DNA from 2 places in the Comamonas sp. AG1104 genome. Region 2 is predicted to be linked to the other one. Evidence: predicted binding sites of a transcription regulator. Region 2 holds the regulator's gene; the other holds the start of a gene.
What was found. The regulator sigma-54, encoded in region 2, starts transcription at its own class of promoters, with help from an activator protein. The targets are predictions, from matches to a motif close to TGGCANGNAANCTGCTTT.
Positions count from the first base shown of each region.

Region 1: the regulator sigma-54 is predicted to act here: its motif matches at 4,126-4,143, upstream of DFO48_RS13560 (pilin).

Region 1 covers NZ_QQAS01000004.1:373,248-382,349, reverse strand. The annotation lists gene DFO48_RS13575 (M48 family metalloprotease) at 1-1,243, opposite strand, end outside; gene moaC (cyclic pyranopterin monophosphate synthase MoaC) at 1,432-1,893, shown strand; gene DFO48_RS13565 (PglL family O-oligosaccharyltransferase) at 1,904-3,490, opposite strand; gene DFO48_RS13560 (pilin) at 3,657-4,091, opposite strand; gene DFO48_RS13555 (FHA domain-containing protein) at 4,280-4,996, opposite strand; gene ssb (single-stranded DNA-binding protein) at 5,310-5,858, opposite strand; gene DFO48_RS13545 (MFS transporter) at 6,131-7,366, opposite strand; gene uvrA (excinuclease ABC subunit UvrA) at 7,530-9,102, shown strand, end outside.
Region 2 covers NZ_QQAS01000003.1:706,737-715,838, reverse strand. The annotation lists gene argS (arginine--tRNA ligase) at 1-26, shown strand, start outside; gene DFO48_RS11815 (SPOR domain-containing protein) at 128-829, shown strand; gene DFO48_RS11810 (thiol:disulfide interchange protein DsbA/DsbL) at 999-1,649, shown strand; gene lptA (lipopolysaccharide transport periplasmic protein LptA) at 1,780-2,436, shown strand; gene lptB (LPS export ABC transporter ATP-binding protein) at 2,433-3,215, shown strand; gene DFO48_RS11795 (RNA polymerase factor sigma-54) at 3,361-4,962, shown strand; gene DFO48_RS11790 (aspartyl/asparaginyl beta-hydroxylase domain-containing protein) at 5,138-6,061, opposite strand; gene DFO48_RS11785 (DUF711 family protein) at 6,195-7,427, opposite strand; gene DFO48_RS11780 (tRNA-binding protein) at 7,485-7,823, opposite strand; gene DFO48_RS11775 (class I SAM-dependent RNA methyltransferase) at 8,003-9,102, shown strand, end outside.

The DNA.
Region 1 (9,102 bases), on a different contig from region 2:
GCGGCCCGGCCAGATTGCCGCTGGCCGTGACCCTGGGCGCCGCCTGGGGCGCATTGCCGGAGTGCAGCGGCAAGGCCGCCAAGGCCGCCTGCGGGTTGTCGGCCTTGAATTCGAGTTCGGCATTCAGCCATCTGGCCTGAATATTCGCTGGCGCATTGCCCGCCGTCGCCACGAGCAGCCGCTGCACCATCTCGCGCGCCAACGGCCAGTCGCGCAGATACATGGCGCTGAGAGTGGCTGCATAGAGCTGAGCGACCTGCTCGAACTGGCTCAAACTGGAAAAACTGCCGGAACGCGGCAGCCTGGCCCATTGGCGGCGCACCTCGACACCGGGATTGGAAATCACACGGGCGCGGGCCGACATCATCACATGTTCCAGCGTCGGCACAGGCTCCGCCGCACGCTTGCCCGGCGGAATGCGTGAATCCATGTCCGCGATGCGCTGGGTGGTCAAGGGGTGGCTGCGCAGATAGGGCCAGCTGCCGTTGTCATTGAGCCGGCTGGCCTGCTGCAGCTTGCCGAACATGCTCACAAAACCCTGGGGGGCAAAGCCGGCGGGAGACATCAGGCTGTAGCCCATGCGGTCCGCCTCGCTCTCCATGGCGCGCGAGAAATTCAGCTGGTTCTGCATCACGGCCGCCGGGCCTCCCATCATGATGGCCATGGCCGCATCGGGGCTGCGCGTGGCCGCCAGGGCGCCCAGGAGCATGGAAGCCAGCATCAGCGGCGTCTGCTTGCCTTGCTGCGCCATCATGCGGGCAATGTGGCGCTGGGTGATGTGGCTGGTTTCATGGGCAATGACCGAAGCCAGCTCATCGCCGCTGCTGACCACGCCAATCAGTCCCAGGTAGACGCCCATATAGCCGCCGGGCAACGCAAACGCATTGACCTGACGATCCTTGCCCAGCAGCAGCGTCCAGGCAAAGCGCTCCTCCAGCTCGTGCGACAGCTCGCCATTCTTGCGCGCCGCATCCTGCAAATGCAGCCAGATGCCTTCCACATACTCCTGCAGCACCGGGTCATCCAGATAGTCCGGGTCGCGGTACAGCTCGCGGGCGATGGAGTCACCCAGACGCCGCTCCTCGCCGGTGGTCAGCGACGAGGCACCGTCGCCCAGAGTCGGCAAACCCGCCGCCTGCGCAGAGGAAGCCAATGGGGAAACGGTCTGAATAGCTATCAAAACAGAAGCTGTCAGCGCTTTTAGAATATGAGCTGTACGCAGTTTTTGTATCAAAAATGGCATGGCAATCATGGCATTGCCGGCATACAGATCTCTGATATGCCGGCCGTTCAACACCCCACTATGATGCCTTGATTGATGGATGCGGCGAGATGCCCGCCTGTGATGCCCAGGTATAGCCGCCCTCCACCACCCACTCAACCTTGATTGAGCCGCAGAGCCGAACCCATCTGCTGCAGGAAAGAACCACCATGTCCTCTCTTACCCACTTCGACGCCCAAGGCCAGGCCCATATGGTGGACGTCGGAGCCAAACCCAGCACCCACCGCATTGCCGTGGCCGAAGGCCGCATCACCATGAAGCCCGAGACCCTGGCCATTGTGCAGGCCGGCACAGCCAAAAAAGGCGACGTGCTGGGCGTGGCCCGCATCGCCGCCATCATGGCCGCCAAAAAGACCAGCGACCTCATCCCCCTCTGCCACCCCCTGGCCCTGACCCGCGTCGCCGTGGAGTTTGAGCTGGAGCCAGAATCCAATTCCATCCTCTGCACCGCCACCGTCGAACTGAAGGGCCAGACCGGCGTGGAAATGGAAGCCCTGACCGCCGTACAGGTCGGCTTGCTGACTATCTACGATATGTGCAAGGCGGTGGATAAGGGGATGGTGATGGAGGGGGTTAGGGTGCTGGAGAAAAAAGGAGGGAAATCAGATTAGTCCCATTTTTTCAATCGCTCAGATTCCTTGTCGGAAAGTAATTTCCCCATTGGGAATCATACGTCTTGATTTTTTTCTCGAGATGCATACAGCTATCTCTCCCAAAAAAAAGACAGTAATTTATTATTTCCTTTTTTACTCTAGAATAATCTTTTTCATTTATTGATATAAATATTGAAATTTCCATTATTTTTGGAGTTGGCAATGACCGAGACAAATCAATCAAATATTGATTTTTATCTCCTGTAACTTTATTCAGCGATGGCATATCCGCAATAAGATGTGCATCCAAAAAATCACAGTACATTTTAAGAAAACACTTGCCAGACCCCGTAAATGGGGCACTTAACTCAACATTCAAATTTTGCAGTCTTAATTTTTTGAAATTTTTCTCAATTGAATAGAAATCAAATATTGAATAGATAGTAAGAGAAGAAATAGTGACATACACAACATAAAAAACGACAGACTTTATTTTAGTAACCTGCGTATCATTTATCAATGGATTTGCAAGCCCAATAAATAATGAAAGTGGAAGTAAGAAGTAAGCATAGTTCTCAGGATACTCAAGCATTGAATGCGTAATAATTGGTATTATCGCCAAATATGCGTACCCAGAAATTGATTCTTTGGCTTCTTGAAATGCTTTAATTATTATTTTTATCAAAACCAATGAAAATATCAATGCAAAAGGAACACCAAACATCAAGGCAATATCTACAATAATATTGTGACTACTACTTGGAACACTTCCCTCTGCAAAGCCCAAGTGACCTGGCAGCACTTCTTTATACATACCAATGATATTTCCAGGGCCATAACCGAGTAAATATTTCTCTTTTAAACCATCCCAAGCCATAGACCATAGGAGATATCTACCTGACTCAAGGCCACGGTCCCCCTGGGATGCAAAAGACAAAGGCGATATATCCATCCACCAAGGAAATGTTTGAGCAATTAAAAATAATGAAATTAACGGCAAAAAACCCAGAAAAATATATTTCTTCTCAAATTTCTTGATGCAGGCGTAATATATCCCAACAAGAAATAAAGATATATAAGCTGTTCGCGAGTACGTCAGATATATGCAAAAACTAGAAACCGAAATAAACAACGAGACGACTACAACATTTTTTGCGTTTCTAGAAAAATAAAGCGCTGCGCAGATGCCTAGAGAAAGCAATGTAGCCAAATGATTTGGCTGAGCCAAATTAGCAGAGAATCTATCGCCGGAAGCAGGATAAATCCAGATATTTGTTATTAGCTCATTGTTAGCATAACCTAGCCATTGATAAATGACGATGAAACTACTGATTGTCGATGCGAGAACTATTGCAATCAATAGAGATTTAAAAAAATCTTCTTTACTTTTACTGCCATCATTGATAGAAGCTGCGACCGTATAAAAGATCAGCGCATTTCCAGCATACAGCAAATATGTAAGATTTTTTGTTCCCCAATACCTCTCTCCTTGCGCATTGAATAAACTTATTACTAAGCTTCCAACAAAAAGATAAAATATCAAGTCATGCTTAAATATTAAATCTTTTCTCAGAAATAGCAGCACCAATAAAGATATTGTGATATATGAAACCACCTCGTTATTTATTGACGAGATTAGTGGTGACTGTACACTCCATAAAAAACAGGTAGAAATTGCAAAAGAGATCAATAAATAACATATGGATCTGCTAAAGAAAAAGGCCCTGTCTAGGGCCTTTTTCTCGCCAAGCATTTTCAGCTTAAGCCACATATTAACTAGCTTAACGGCACTCAGAGGGAACGTACTTCTGCTTTGTAGTGTCAGAAATACCGCATCTCCAAGAGATGTTGCCGTCGGGCACAGTACCAGAGGCAATTGCACTCCCTGCAACTGTAGGTGTCAATGTCAGCGTAATGTTCTTTGCCGCAGAGGAGGTAACAACAGTAATAACACCGTTATTAGATGCCACAGACAAGCTTGCTACATTGCTGGTCGCGGAAATTCCTGTAAAACCCAGGCTCAGGTCACGGCCAGTAGCTGCATTTTCAGAAACCAGTGTCTTAGCGGCAGCAGCTTGCACCAAGCCTTCAGACACACGTGCGCGCACGGTGTAATCCTGATAAGCAGGCAGAGCCACAGCAGCCAGAATACCGATGATCGCGACAACGATCATCAGTTCGATCAGGGTGAAACCCTTTTGAATGGAACGCTTCATTTCAAACTCCCTAGTTGGATGAGACCTAAGGTATCAAGCAAGCTGCATGCCAACAATTTGGCAAAGGCAGGCTGCATTCAAGACGACACCTTTGGCAACATTCACGCGAGTCTGAGTAACAATTTTGGCGATCCAATCGCAAGCGGTGACAAATTTGTCAGATGCTTAACACCCGTCAAGCCGGTCTGTCACTCCACGACGAAGCGCATGGTGCTGCCCGCCAGGTCCACCGTGTCGCCATTGAGCAGCGGCACAGACAGAGGGCCCACGACCTGGCCATTGAGCTTGAGGTCTTCGCTTGCGCCCTCCAGTTGGGTGAGCACAAAGCCATGAGGTTTTTGGGTGATGGAGGCGATGGCTACACCAGGCTTGCCCAGGGTGGTGACGACCTTGAAAAGAGGTATTTCCCTGCCGGCCAGGCTGCCAGTGAGCATGCGAATCACGGCGTGGCGCTCAGGCAGCGCGGCGAGCGAGCCCTGGATGGTGGAGCTGAAGCTGGAGATTTCACCAAACCCGGAGGGGCTGGCAAGCTTGGCGTAGCCGCTGTCTGCCTCTTCGGAAATATGCGCCAGCGCCTTTTTGCCGCCTTGGGCCGCTGGCGTATTCGTGTCGGCAATCACGGTATCGAGAAAGCGGATCTTGTAGCGGCCAATGTCCAGCAGGTCGCCGTTGAGTAGGCCCTGCTTCTGGATGGCACGACCGTTGACATAGGTGCCGTTGGTGCTGCGCAGGTCTTCAATGCTGACCTTGCCGCCAGAGATGGTGAGCACGGCATGCTCGCCGCTGACCGCCAGATTCTCGATCACGATGTCGTTGTAAGGACGACGACCCAAAGTCGTGCGCTCCTTGGTGAGCTGTACTTCCTTGATGACTGCGCCGTCGATTGAGATGACCAAAGTCGGCATGCTCGAAGCTCCTGAGGAAACGCCAAGTCCTGCTTGGCTGCACTGGCTAGGACCACTCCCACTTGAGTGTGTGATTCAGCGCTCGATCATCAATCGTAACTGGATGAAACGCGCCCGCATGCAGCATCTTATTTCACTAATTCGATGACGCCAGCTAACCGATTGAAATTTTCAACCTGGCTGCCATTCACCTGCAACTTCTTGGGAAGCACTTCGGCAATCTATCGAGTCGCCACATAAAAAAACCCACGCTGATTGGAGCGCGGGCTTTTTGCAAATCTTTGCAAAGTGGCGGCAGCCACCTGTCCGTGATTTAGAAGGGGATGTCGTCATCCATGTCGTCAAACCCCGAAGCTGCGCGCTGGGGAGGAGGAGCCATGGGTGCAGGAGCAGAACGCTGCTGCATGGGTGCCGGTGCGGGGCGCTGCTGCATCGGAGCGGGAGCCTGACGGCGGGGTGCTTCGTAGCTGCTTTCGCCATAGCCATCATCGCTGCCATAGCCGCCTTGCTGCTGGCCACCACCCTGGCGGCTGCCCAGCATCTGCATGGCGTCAGCACGGATTTCGGTGGCGTAGCGTTCCTGGCCGGAGGCCTGGTCGGTCCACTTGCGGGTGCGCAGGCTGCCTTCCACATAGACCTGGCTGCCCTTGCGCAAGTACTGACCCACGATTTCGGCCAGTTTGCCGTTGAAGACCACGCGGTGCCATTCGGTGGCTTCGCGGTTCTCGCCGGTGTTCTTGTCGCGCCAGCGGTCTGTGGTGGCGATGGTCACATTGGCCACCTGATCGCCGCTGGGGAAGGTGCGCATTTCAGGGTCACGACCCAGATTGCCGACGATGATGACTTTGTTGACGGATGCCATAGAGATACCTTTTCAAAAAGTGGCCCGGGTAGTCAAGAAAGGTCCCGAACCAATGAACCTCGTATTTTGCCCCAAGCCAGCCATGAAGAGCACGGGATTGCCCTATATCCCATCACGGCGATACATGGTGCCCCAGCAGGAAAGGGGCCACTGCACGCGAGCAGCCGAGCAAGGGCAGCCCCGCTGCGAGGGCTGCGTCCCCCTCCGCGTAGCACAGAGGGGGAAGGCGGGGGCGCCTAGGCGCACAGCGCCTCAGGGGGTGTTGCTGTAATTCAGTGGCGCCCCACCGGACGCAGCGGCCAGGTCACGACCAGCCACAGGGCAACCAGCACAGCCGTCATGATGAACAGGCCCGGCACGCCCGCAAACTTGGCGACTGCACCACCGACAGCGCCGCCGGCAAACAGCCCCAGCGACTGGAGCGTGTTGTAGGCCCCCAAGGCCGCACCGCGCAGCGGCGCCGGCGCCATGCGCGAGACCAGACTTGGCTGGGTGGCCTCAAGAGCATTGAAGCCGCAGAAAAACAGAAACATCAGCAGCGCCATACACCAGACCGTAGGAATAGTGCCGCTGGCGGCCAGCATGCCCAGACCGATCTGCACGACCAGTACCAGACCGATGGCCCCCAGCAAGGCTGTGCGCAGCCTGCCCTTGCGCTCCATGGAAAACAGCAGGCCCATGGCCACAAAGGACAGCAGCACGGCCGGCAGATAGATATGCCAGTGCTGCTCCTTGGCCAGACCGGCCTGCACCAGCATGGCAGGCACGGCCACCCACATGGACATCTGCACGGTATGCAGAATGAAAACGCCAAAATTCAGGCGCAGCAGATCGGACTGGCCCAGCAGCTCGCTGAACCGGCCCTTGGGCGCATCGGCATGCTGCCTGGGCTCGGGCGGCACCACCCACAGCACCACGGCAATGCCGGCCAGCGCCAGCGCGCAGGTCAGGCCGAAGATGCCGGACAGCCCGATCCAGGCGTTGAGCAGCGGCGCCAGCACCAGCGCCAGCGCAAACATCAGCCCAATGCTGCCGCCGACCATGGCCATGGCCTTGGTACGCACGCCGTCGCGCGTCAGATCGGCCAGCAGGGCCGTGACGGCGGCAGACACGGCGCCTGCGCCCTGAATGGCACGTCCGGCCATCAGGCCGGTCAGCGAGTCAGCCATGGCCGCAATCAGGCTGCCTGCCGCAAATACCAGCAGGCCGGCGACGATGACCGGCTTGCGGCCGATACGGTCGGAGGCCAGGCCGATGGGCAACTGGAACAGGGCCTGAGTCAGGCCATACAGACCCATGGCCAGGCCGATCATGGCCGGGTCGTCACCGCCCGGGTATTTGCGTGCCTCCAGCATGAAGACGGGCAGCACCAGGAACAGGCCCAGCATGCGCAGCGCAAAGATCAGCGCCAGGGCGCCGCTGGAGCGGCGTTCCTGGGAGGTCATGGTGGAGGAGGATTTGTCCGTGCCCTGCGTGCCCGCGCTGGGGGAGGTAATGATTTTTTTCACGCTCAGATTTTGCCAAGAGTCAAAGTCTTATGCCCAGGTTAACTAAATCACTGCCGGGCAAAAGAGAGGAAATAAAACCGTAGATTGTCCGTGAACCTGGATCATCTAGTCACGCACAAGCCCGTCTGACTATCATGGAGAGTTTTCCCCGTCTGGAGCGCCCGTGTCCCTGAAGCCTGATTCGCCCTCTGAAGTCCACGATGACAGCCTCTATCTGGGCCGTTCTCTGGCGCAGACACGCATCGCCATTCGCGGTGCACGCACGCACAACCTCAAGAACATCGACCTGGACATTCCCCGCAACCAGCTGGTGGTGATCACCGGCCTTTCGGGCTCGGGCAAGTCCAGCCTGGCCTTCGATACCTTGTACGCCGAAGGCCAGCGTCGTTATGTGGAGAGCCTCTCGGCCTATGCACGCCAGTTTCTGGGCCGCCTGGACAAACCCGACGTTGATCTGATCGAGGGCCTGTCGCCCGCCATTTCCATCGAGCAAAAGGCCACCAGCCACAACCCGCGCTCCACCGTAGGCACGGTGACCGAGATCAACGACTATCTGCGCCTGCTCTACGCCCGTGCTGGCACGCCGTTCTGCCCCGACCACAATCTGCCGCTGCAGGCCCAGACCATCAGCCAGATGGTGGACAGCGTGCTGCAGCTGCCCGAAGACACCAAGCTGATGATCCTCGGCCCCCTGGCGCGCGAGAAAAAGGGCGAGTTCGCCGAGCTTTTCGTGCAGCTCCAGGCCCAGGGCTATGTGCGCTTTCGCGTCGACGGGCAGATCTACGATGCACAGTCCCTGCCCAAGCTGGAGAAGAACGAGCGCCACAACATCGACGTGGTGATAGACCGCGTCAAGGTGCGCGAAGACGTCAAGCAGCGCCTGGCAGAAAGCTTCGAGGCAGCCTTGCGCGCCGGCGGTGCCGATGCCGGCGGCCGCGTCATCGCGCTGGAGATGGACGGAGGCAAGGAGCATCTGTTCAGCGCCAAGTTCGCCTGCCCGCTCTGCGACTACTCCCTGCCCGAGCTGGAGCCGCGCCTGTTTTCCTTCAACTCGCCCATGGGAGCCTGCCAGGCCTGCGACGGCCTGGGCAACAGCGAAGCCTTCGACCCCGACCGCGTCGTGCCCTTCCCGTCGCTGAGTCTGGCCAGCGGCGCCATCAAGGGCTGGGACAAGCGCAACAACTACTACTTCTCCATGCTGGAGAGCGTGGCCAAACACTATGGCGTGAGCACCGAGACGGCATTCGAGGAACTGCCCGAGAAAGTACGCAACGTGATTCTCTTTGGCTCGGGCGACGAGTCCATGGAATTCAACTATGTTTTCGAGAGCGGCGAACGCAAGGGCGAAGCCTTCATCAAGTCGCACCCGTTCGAGGGCATCATCCCCAACATTCAGCGCCGCTTTCGCGAGTCCGAATCCCAGGTGGTACGCGACGACCTGGCCAAGCTGCGCAGCGTTCGCAAATGCCCCGAATGTGAAGGCACGCGCCTGCGCCGAGAAGCACGCTTTGTACGCGTGGGCGATGGCGAGCAGGCCCGCTCCATCTATGAAGTCAGCCATGCCACGCTGGCCGATGCACTGGGCTGGTTCAAGCAGCTGAGCATGGCCGGAGCCAAGGCCGAAATTGCGGACAAGATCGTGCGCGAGATCGCCTCGCGCCTGCTCTTCCTCAACGATGTAGGCCTGTCCTACCTGAGCCTGGACCGCAGCGCCGACACGCTCTCGGGTGGCGAAG
Region 2 (9,102 bases):
GTGTGAGCGCACCCGAGCGCATGTAATCCCAGTTTCCTGTCCATCGGCCGCCTTGCCGGCCTTGCCTGTCAGGGGTCGATGGATCTGAGAGTGGAATAACTGAAGCAGAAAGCGTTAAGCGACTGATATGAAGAACCAGCAACGCGGTGGAACCATCCTGGGGCTTATCTTTGGCATGGTCATCGGTCTGGCTGCGGCTCTGGCCGTGGCCATCTATGTGACCAAGGTGCCGGTGCCCTTCCTCAACAAGGGCGGAAACAACACTCAGCGCGATGCGGCTGAGGCCGAGCGCAACAAGAACTGGGACCCCAACGCACCACTGCAGAGCCGCCAGCCTGCACCGCCCCCGGTGACGCCACCAGTTCCTCCGAGCGACGTGACGGTGTCGCCGCCCACGCCTGCGGTTCAACCTACTGCAACCGGCGGGGTCACCACGCCGCCGCCCTCTACGCCGGACAAGCCTGTCAAGCCTGCATCGGGTGATCCGCTGGGTGATCTGGTCAAGGAGCGCTCCGCCGCCGCCGACAAGGCAGAAAAGGCGCGTGCAGACAAGGAAAAGGCGGCTGCGCAGACGGCATCCTCTTCGGACTCTGCATTCAACTACTTTGTGCAGGCCGGTGCTTTCCGTGGCCAGAGCGAAGCGGAAGCGCAGCGTGCCAAGCTGGCCATGCTGGGCTGGGAGTCGCGCATCAGCGAGCGTGAGCAGAACGGCATCACCGTTTTCCGCGTGCGTGTGGGGCCGTTCAGCAAGCGTGACGACGCCGAGCAGCTCAAGGGCAAGCTCGATGGCGCGGGCGTGGACTCGACTCTGGTGCGCGCGGCCAGATAACAAGGCCCTGAGACGCGGAGCGCCTTCTCCTCGGAACGGGGGGCACCTTAGGTGCGAGGCGGCCCTTGCTTGAGGTTTCAGGCTTGTGCCACTGGTAGTTTTGACAACGCTGAACTTTTTTGGGCCTGTTGGCTCTGATACTGCAGACCTGATACAGGAGTTTGTTTAGATGAAACGTCGCGAATTCTCTCTGGCTGCCTCGGCAGCTGCTGCCGGTGCCCTGAGTCTGGGTGCCTCCTCCAGCTGGGCCCAGGGCGCTGCGCCCAAAGAAGGCAAGGACTACATCAAGCTCGGCAAGCCCGCCAGCGTGAGCGCGCCGGCCGGCAAGGTCGAGGTGGTCGAGTTCTTCTGGTACAGCTGCCCGCATTGCAATGTCTTCGAGCCCCAGTTCGAAGCCTGGGCCAAGAGCCAGCCTGCCGATGTGGTGGTGCGCCGCGTGCCCGTGGCTTTCAATGCCTCTTTCGTGCCGCAGCAGAAGCTCTACTACGCTCTGGAGGGCATGAACCTGCTGCCCCAGCTGCACGCCAAGGTGTTCCGTACCATTCACGTGGATCGCAATCTGCTCAAGACCGACGATGCCATCTTTGACTGGGTCGGCAAGCAGGGCGTGGATCTGGCTAAGTTCAAGGAGGTCTACAACTCCTTCACCGTGGCCAATCAGGCGCGCAAGGCTGCTCAGCTGCAAAACGAATATGACGTGGAAGGTGTGCCCGCCATGGGTGTGGCCGGCCGCTACTACACGGACGGCACCAAGGCCGGCAATATGGACAATGTGCTGCGCGTGGTCAATGCGCTGATCGCCTCCAGCCGCAAGGCCTGAGATCAGGCAGCAGACGCCAGTGACGTTTGACGCCCAACAAGCCCGCCGCCGTGCGGGCTTTTTTGTGGGTGTTTTTTACGCAAGTTGCAAAAAGGGAATGACTACAATGGATGCAAGAAACGTGCCTTCCATGAAAAAAACACTCCTACCTCTTGCGCTGGCCTGCGCCCTGGCAGCAGCGACCGGCATTGTCCATGCCGAAAAGGCCGACAGCGCCAAGCCCATGAATATCGAGGCGGATGCGTTGCGTCATGACGAGTTGCAGCAGACCAGTGTCTTCACTGGCAATGTGGTGATGACCAAGGGCACCATCGTGCTGCGCGGTGCTCAGCTCGATGTGCGGCAGGACGCCGAGGGCTATCAGTACGGTGTGATCAAGGCCGAGGCCGGCAAGCGGGCGTTCTTCCGTCAGAAGCGCGATACGGTGGCCGGTCAGCCCGAGGAGTTCATCGAAGGCGAAGGCGAAGTCATCGAATACGACGGCAAGGCCGATATCGTCAAGTTCATCCGTCGTGGCGAGATGCGCCGCTACCGTGGCGGTCAGCTCAGCGATCAGGTCACGGGCTCCATCATCGTCTACAACAACATCACAGATGTCTATACCGTCGATGGCCAGAAGACCAGTGGTGGCCTGCCCAGCTCCTCCGTGGGGCAGGGCGGTCGTGTGCGCGCCATCATGGCGCCCAAGGACGGAACGCCGGGGGCCCAGCCCAAACCTGCAACACCTGCCACGCAGCTGCGCCAGAGCATGACACTGGGCGGCGAGAAAGCCGACGAGAAGAAATGAGCGAGCCGACTTTCTCCAGCAGCCGCAGCGGCGAGTCCGACAGCCGCCTGGAGGCCAAGCATCTGGCCAAGTCCTACGGCAGCCGCAAGGTGGTCAAGGATGTGTCCCTGTCCGTGCAAAAAGGCGAGGTGGTCGGTCTGCTCGGCCCCAACGGTGCGGGCAAGACCACATCGTTCTACATGATCGTGGGCCTGGTGCGCAGCGACGGCGGCGAGATCTTCATCGACGGCCAGCCGGTGGGCGGCATGCCGATCCACCAGCGTTCGCGCCTGGGCCTGTCCTATCTGCCCCAGGAAGCCTCTATCTTTCGCAAGCTCAGCGTGGAAGACAATGTGCGTGCCGTGCTGGAGCTGCAAAAAGACGAGCAGGGCAAGACACTGACGCAGGGCGAGATCGAAAAGCGCCTCACCGGCCTGTTGCAGGAGCTGCGCGTCGAGCATCTGCGCCAGTCGCCGGCGCTGGCGCTGTCCGGCGGTGAACGCCGGCGCGTGGAAATCGCGCGTGCCCTGGCCACGCAGCCGCGCTTCATCCTGCTTGACGAGCCGTTTGCCGGTATCGATCCGATTGCGGTGATCGAGATCCAGCGCATCATCGGCTTCCTCAAGGAACGCGGCATCGGCGTGCTGATTACCGACCACAACGTGCGCGAGACGCTGGGCATCTGCGACCACGCCTTCATCATCAGCGACGGCCATGTGCTGGCCGAAGGCACGCCCGAGGAGATCGTGGAGAACGCCGATGTGCGCCGCGTCTATCTGGGCGAACATTTCAGGATGTGATGACTCCCACGCTCCCTCACTTTGTGTGGTCGCTGCCCCCGGAAGGGACCCTGACCGGCAGCGCCGAGGTTTGCCTTGGGGCAGCCCGGCGGCAAACCCATAGCACTGCGCGCGTTTGCAATGATTGTCTGGGGGCCGCGCCTCGATGAAGCCAGGTCTCTCGCTACGCGTTTCGCAGCATTTGTCGCTTACGCCGCAGCTGCAGCAATCCATTCAGCTGCTGCAGCTCTCCACTCTGGAGCTGGCGCAGGAAGTCGAGCAGATGCTGGTCGACAACCCTTTTCTGGAGCGTGCGGGCGATGAGGCTGAAACTGCGGGAGATGCTCCTGTAGATGTAGCTGCTAGCGCCAGTGAATACAGCACTTCAGATGGTATTCGTTCTGAAAATGAATCATTGCAAGCGCAATCAGCTACTGAAACGGTAGCGGAAGCATCAACCCCCGAAACCCCTGAAACGCTGAACTGGGAGGCCGACGGCATGGACGGCCAGGACGGGGAGTGGGGCGGCGAATCCAGCAGCGAGTGGGAGACGCCCTCGGCCAGCAGCTCCACGCGCAACCGCGATGGCGATGACGAAACCGATGCCATCGATCTGGCGCGCGAGCACCAGAGCCTGACCGACTTTCTCCATCGTCAGGCGCTGAGCCTGCATCTGGGCGCGGCGGACATGGCGGCACTGCGCTTTCTCATCGAGTCGCTCAGCGACGATGGCTATCTCGAGGATTCCCTGCAGGAGCTGGCGCAAAGCCTTGCCGGCGACGACCTGGAAGAGCGCGAGGAGCTGGAGCAGCACTTTGTCATTGCTCTGAAGCTGCTGCAAAGTCTGGAGCCCGTGGGCGTGGGCGCGCGTGATCTGGCCGAGTGCCTGCAGCTGCAGCTGCGCGACCTGATCCGCACTGCCGAGGACGAGGGCACGACCGAGGCGCATATGAACCGGCTGCTGCTGGCGCAATCCATCTGTGCGCAGCCCATGGACCTGCTGGCGCGGCGCGATCTGCGCAAGCTCACCAGCCTGTGCGGCGCGCGCGAAGAGCAACTGCGCGAAGCCATGGCCCTGATCGCCAGGCTGGAGCCGCGTCCGGGGCGCCGCTTTGTCGACGTGGAGCGCCATATCGTGGTGCCCGATGTCATCGTGCGCCCGGTGCGGGCCGGCGCCGGCCGGGCGGACTTTTCCGTGCAGCTCAACCCCGAGGTCATGCCACGTCTGCGCGTGCACGACATCTATGCCAGCGTGCTGCGTCGCCACAAGAACAGCGACGGTCATGCAGCGCTGCAGCAGCAGTTGCAGGAGGCGCGCTGGTTCATCAAGAACATCCAGCAGCGCTTCGACACCATCTTGCGTGTTTCCGAAGCCATCGTGGAGCGGCAGAAGAACTTCTTTGTGCATGGCGAGCTGGCCATGCGCCCGCTGGTGCTGCGCGATATCGCCGATACGCTGGGCCTGCACGAGTCCACCATCAGCCGCGTGACCACCGCCAAGTACATGGCCACGCCCCAGGGCACGTTCGAGCTCAAGTATTTCTTCGGCTCGGGCCTGGGCACGGAAACCGGCGGCAGTGCCTCCAGCACGGCCGTGCGTGCGCTGATCAAGCAGTTTGTCGATGCCGAAGATGCCAAGAAGCCGCTGTCGGACGCCAAGCTGGCAGACATGCTCAAGGAGCAGGGCATCGAGTGCGCGCGCCGCACGGTGGCCAAGTACCGCGAGCAGCTCAAGATACCGACGACCACGCTGCGCAAGGCGCTGTAGGGCGCCTTAGAAACAAGAAAGCCGCTGATGCATCGCACAGCGGCTTTTTGTTTAGAGCCATATGTCTTGATGAAGCAAGATCCAAGTGAGGGACAGCAAGCAAAGGCCGCCCTGCAGCGAAGATGTCGTCCCCCTTCCGAAGAGAAAGGGGGAAGGCGCAAAGCGCCTCAGGGGGTTAATTCGGTACCAACCACCAGATAAACCAGACCAGCACGCCAATCATCAGTCCGAACTTGAGGATCTTGTAGAAGGTCGGATTCCAGTCGCGGAAGGCACGGCGGTACTTGCCGGCATAGAACGAGATCTTGAACAGCTTGCTGATCATGCCGCGCGGATCGCCCTCGTTGTTGGGCGAGCTGGCGGCGGCCACCACGTTCTTGCCCAGCCAGTGATTGAGCCACTGGGCAAAGCCATTGGTCATGGGGCGTTCCACGTCGCAGAACAGCACGATGCGGTTGCCTTCCGAGCGGTTCTCGGCCCAGTGCATATAGGTCTCGTCGAAGATCACGCCTTCGCCTTCGCGCCAGCTATAGGGCTTGCCGTCGACCTCGATCATGCAGCGGTCGTCGTTGGGGGCCAGCACGGCCAGGTGATAGCGCAGCGAGCCCGCATAGGGGTCGCGGTGCAGATTGAGCTTGGCGCCGGGCGGCAGCTCGGCAAACATGGCGGCCTTGACGCTGGGAATCGACTTCACCAGGGCCGTGGTCTTGGGGCACAGCTCCATGGCCGAAGGGTGGGCATCGCCGTACCACTTGAGGTAGAAGCGCTTCCAGCCGGTCTTGAAGAAGGAGTTGAAGCCTGCGTCATCGTTGTTGGCGGCAGCCTTGATCTGCATGTTCTTTTGCAGATTGACGGCTTCCTCGCGGATCTCGCGCCAATTGGCCTGCAGCGGCGCCAGTTCGGGAAAGGTGCTGGTGGGCAGATAGGGCGTGCGCGGCACCTTGCTGAACATCAGCATGAAGACGTTGAACGGCGCTGTGAACGTGGAGTGGTCAAACAATTGCTTGACCACCTTGTGGCGCACCTTGCCGCGCAGATGCATGTACAGCCCGCAGCCAAAGAAAAGCAGCACCAGTGCCAGAACGATAATTTTTGCCATAAGGGCCAATTTTACCGGGGGCACCCCGGCGGCCACCATGGGGGCAGGTCAAACAGAACCGGGGTAGGGGAATATCAAAAGCTATAGCTGCCGGCGCTTGACGGCCAAGCGCAGCAGCCCGCTTGTTAGATATTCAAGGCAGAGCCAGCACGGCGCAGTTGCACAGATCCGCGCTCTCGAAGGCCGTTGTGTCGCCTGCTTTGAGCCCCGGCACGGGGAACAGGCGCACCGTCAGCGGCTTGTTGAGGCGAAAAGCCATGGTGCCCGTATCGCGCATGACGGCGGCGATCTGCTCGGCGCTGCTGTCGCCCGGCACAGGCACGGTATCGAGGCCGATGCCGCAGACGCTGCTGTAGGTCAGCAGGGCGCGGATATCGAATTCGTCATTCAGACTGGCCTGGGCCAGGCCTTGGTCCTCGGTCACGGCCAGCATCAGGCCGCTGAAGCCGATCTGCGTCACGCCGCTTACCGATTTGAAGACGCGGGTCAGCAGGGCCGACGCTTCCACCGTGCCGCTGGCGCCGAAATGGGGCACACCCAGCAGTTGGTAGACATCGACCATGGAGGCGCAGGACTTGGACGGCGCAGCCGAGGTGTCCATGCCCGCGATATGCCAGCCCTCGGCCAGTTTCACGCCGTCGGCACAGCGCTGGATGGCAGTGGCATGCTCGTTCAGGGTCTGGCTCAGGCGATCGAATGCGAGCTTGAACCACGCCGCGTGATCGAGTTGCAGGCGCTGCTGCTGCAGCGCCTGCAGTTCAGCCACCATGAGGTCTGGCGTTTCCAGGCCCAGCACCAGGGCGCCGTGGTGCTGTCCGCGGTGGTAGCTGGCCGGGAAATAGGGAATGCCGGGTGCGCAGTTGAAGTTGACCGTGAAGTTGAAATTGCCTTCGCCGCGAGGCGTGATGCGCGCGATTTGCTGAATCGCCTGCACGCTGTGGGCCAGCAAGCCGGTCTGCACAAAGCCATGTTCATCCAGATCGATGTTCACGCAGGCGTTGCACAGGTCGCCATAGGCTGCAATCAGCTGCGGCAGCAGCGCCACCTCCTGCGCATTGCGCGCTTCGCCCACGGCAAAGCGGATGCGGCGTTTGCCGGTGTTGATGGCCTTGAGCGTTTCGGCAATGTGCTGCAGGCCGGCGAGGGCGCTGTCTATGCCGCTGACGTCCAGGTATTCGCCGAACGGGTTGCTCACGATGCGGATGGACTGTACTTGGTAGCCCCGCGCTTCGATGGCATCGGCCACGGCATCGCATTGCTGCTTGGCCTGGGTCAGGCCGGCCTGCCACTGTGCCTCATCGGCGCTCAGGTTGACAAAGGCGGTGACGGTGCGCACGCGCACCAGCGGGTTGAAGCTGATATTCATAGCAGTATCCGTAGGCAGGAGAATGGCTGGCGGCCATTTTGCATCTGAATATGCCGATCACAGCAGGCGCGTTCCCAGCGGCACCTCCCTGTCGGGTACGCACAGGGCCACGGCTCCTGTGGCATCGTGAAAGCCGGTCACAAGACATTCGCTCATCAAGGGCCCAATCTGCTTCTTCGGAAAGTTGACCACGGCCACCACCAGGCGGCCAATCAAGTCCTCGGGCCGGTAATGCTCGGTGATCTGTGCGCTGGACTTGCGTTGGCCCAGCTCGGGACCCAGGTCCAGCAGCAGCTTGTAGGCGGGTTTGCGGGCCTCGGCAAAGACCTCGGCCTGCAGTATGCGGCCCACGCGCAGCTCCACCTTCATAAAGTCGTTCCAGCTGATTTCTTCCATGTTGTCATTGCTCCTTGGTCTGGCATCATGCCTGGGGCCCTGCATGCATCTGTAGAGCAACGCTTGTCGTGCGCGGGCACCGGAAAAGGCCTAGCGCGTATGCTTATGCCCTGTAAAGCGCACAACAGGCTCCCGTGAGCGTCCGGCGCCTGAGCCGTTGCTGGCGCGCACTGATTTCTATGAACCAACTGCATTTGTTTCTGCCCTGCGCCGCCGGCGTCGAGGGCTTTCTGGCCGACGAGGTCCACGCCATCACCGGCGCCAGCGGGCAGGATCTGCTCGTGGGCCGGGGCGGCGTCATGCTGCGCGGCATGTGGCGCGATGCCATGCTGCTCAATCTGCACAGCCGTCTGGCTCAGCGCGTGCTGATCGAGCTCTCGCACACCATGTACCGCAGCGAGAACGATCTGTACCGTGCCGCCAGCGAGGTGGCCTGGGAGATCTGGTTTAGCCCCAAGGAAACCTTCAAGATCGAAGTCACGGCCCAGCACAGTCCGCTGACCAGCCTGAACTTTGCGGCACTCAAGGTCAAGGACGCGATTGCCGACCGTTTTCGCGCCAAGCGCAACGGCGTGCGTCCCAGCGTGGAGACCCATCACCCCGATGTGCGCGTGCATCTGCACCTGACGACCGACGGGGCCACCCTCTATATCGACACCTCGGGCGAGGCGCTGTTCAAGCGCGGCTGGCGCGAGGACAAGGGCGATGCCCCGCTCAAGGAAACCCTGGCCGCAGCCATGATTGCGGCCTCGGGCTGGAACCCGCATGGCGACAACCCCCAGCCGCTGTACGACCCCTGCTGCGGCAGCGGTACCCTGGTGATCGAGGCCGCGCAGATCGCGCGCAGGATTCCGGCCGGCATTCTGCGTCGCTTTGCGTTCGAGAAGCTCGTGCCTTTTCAGCGCCATGTCTGGGAAGCCATGCTGGACGAGGCCGAGAGCCAGATCCTGCCTGAATCGCCGGTGGGCATTTACGGCTCGGACATCGCCTTCCGCATGGTGGACTTTGCCCAGCGCAATGCCGAGCGTGCGGGTGTGTCCGATACCGTCAGCCTGCGCGGCGGTGATGCCTTGCAGCGCATGCCGCCCAGCGAGCAGCCCGGCATGATGATCCTGAACCCGCCCTATGGCGAGCGTATCGCGGCCGCCGGCAGCGCAGGCCGCAATGCGGCCGAGCGCATGGGCCAGGTCGAACGCGCAGGCCGTGAAACCGCGCAGACCGAGGACGGCGGCGAATTCTTCAGTCAGCTGGCCAGCCACTGGAAGAAGAACTACAGCGG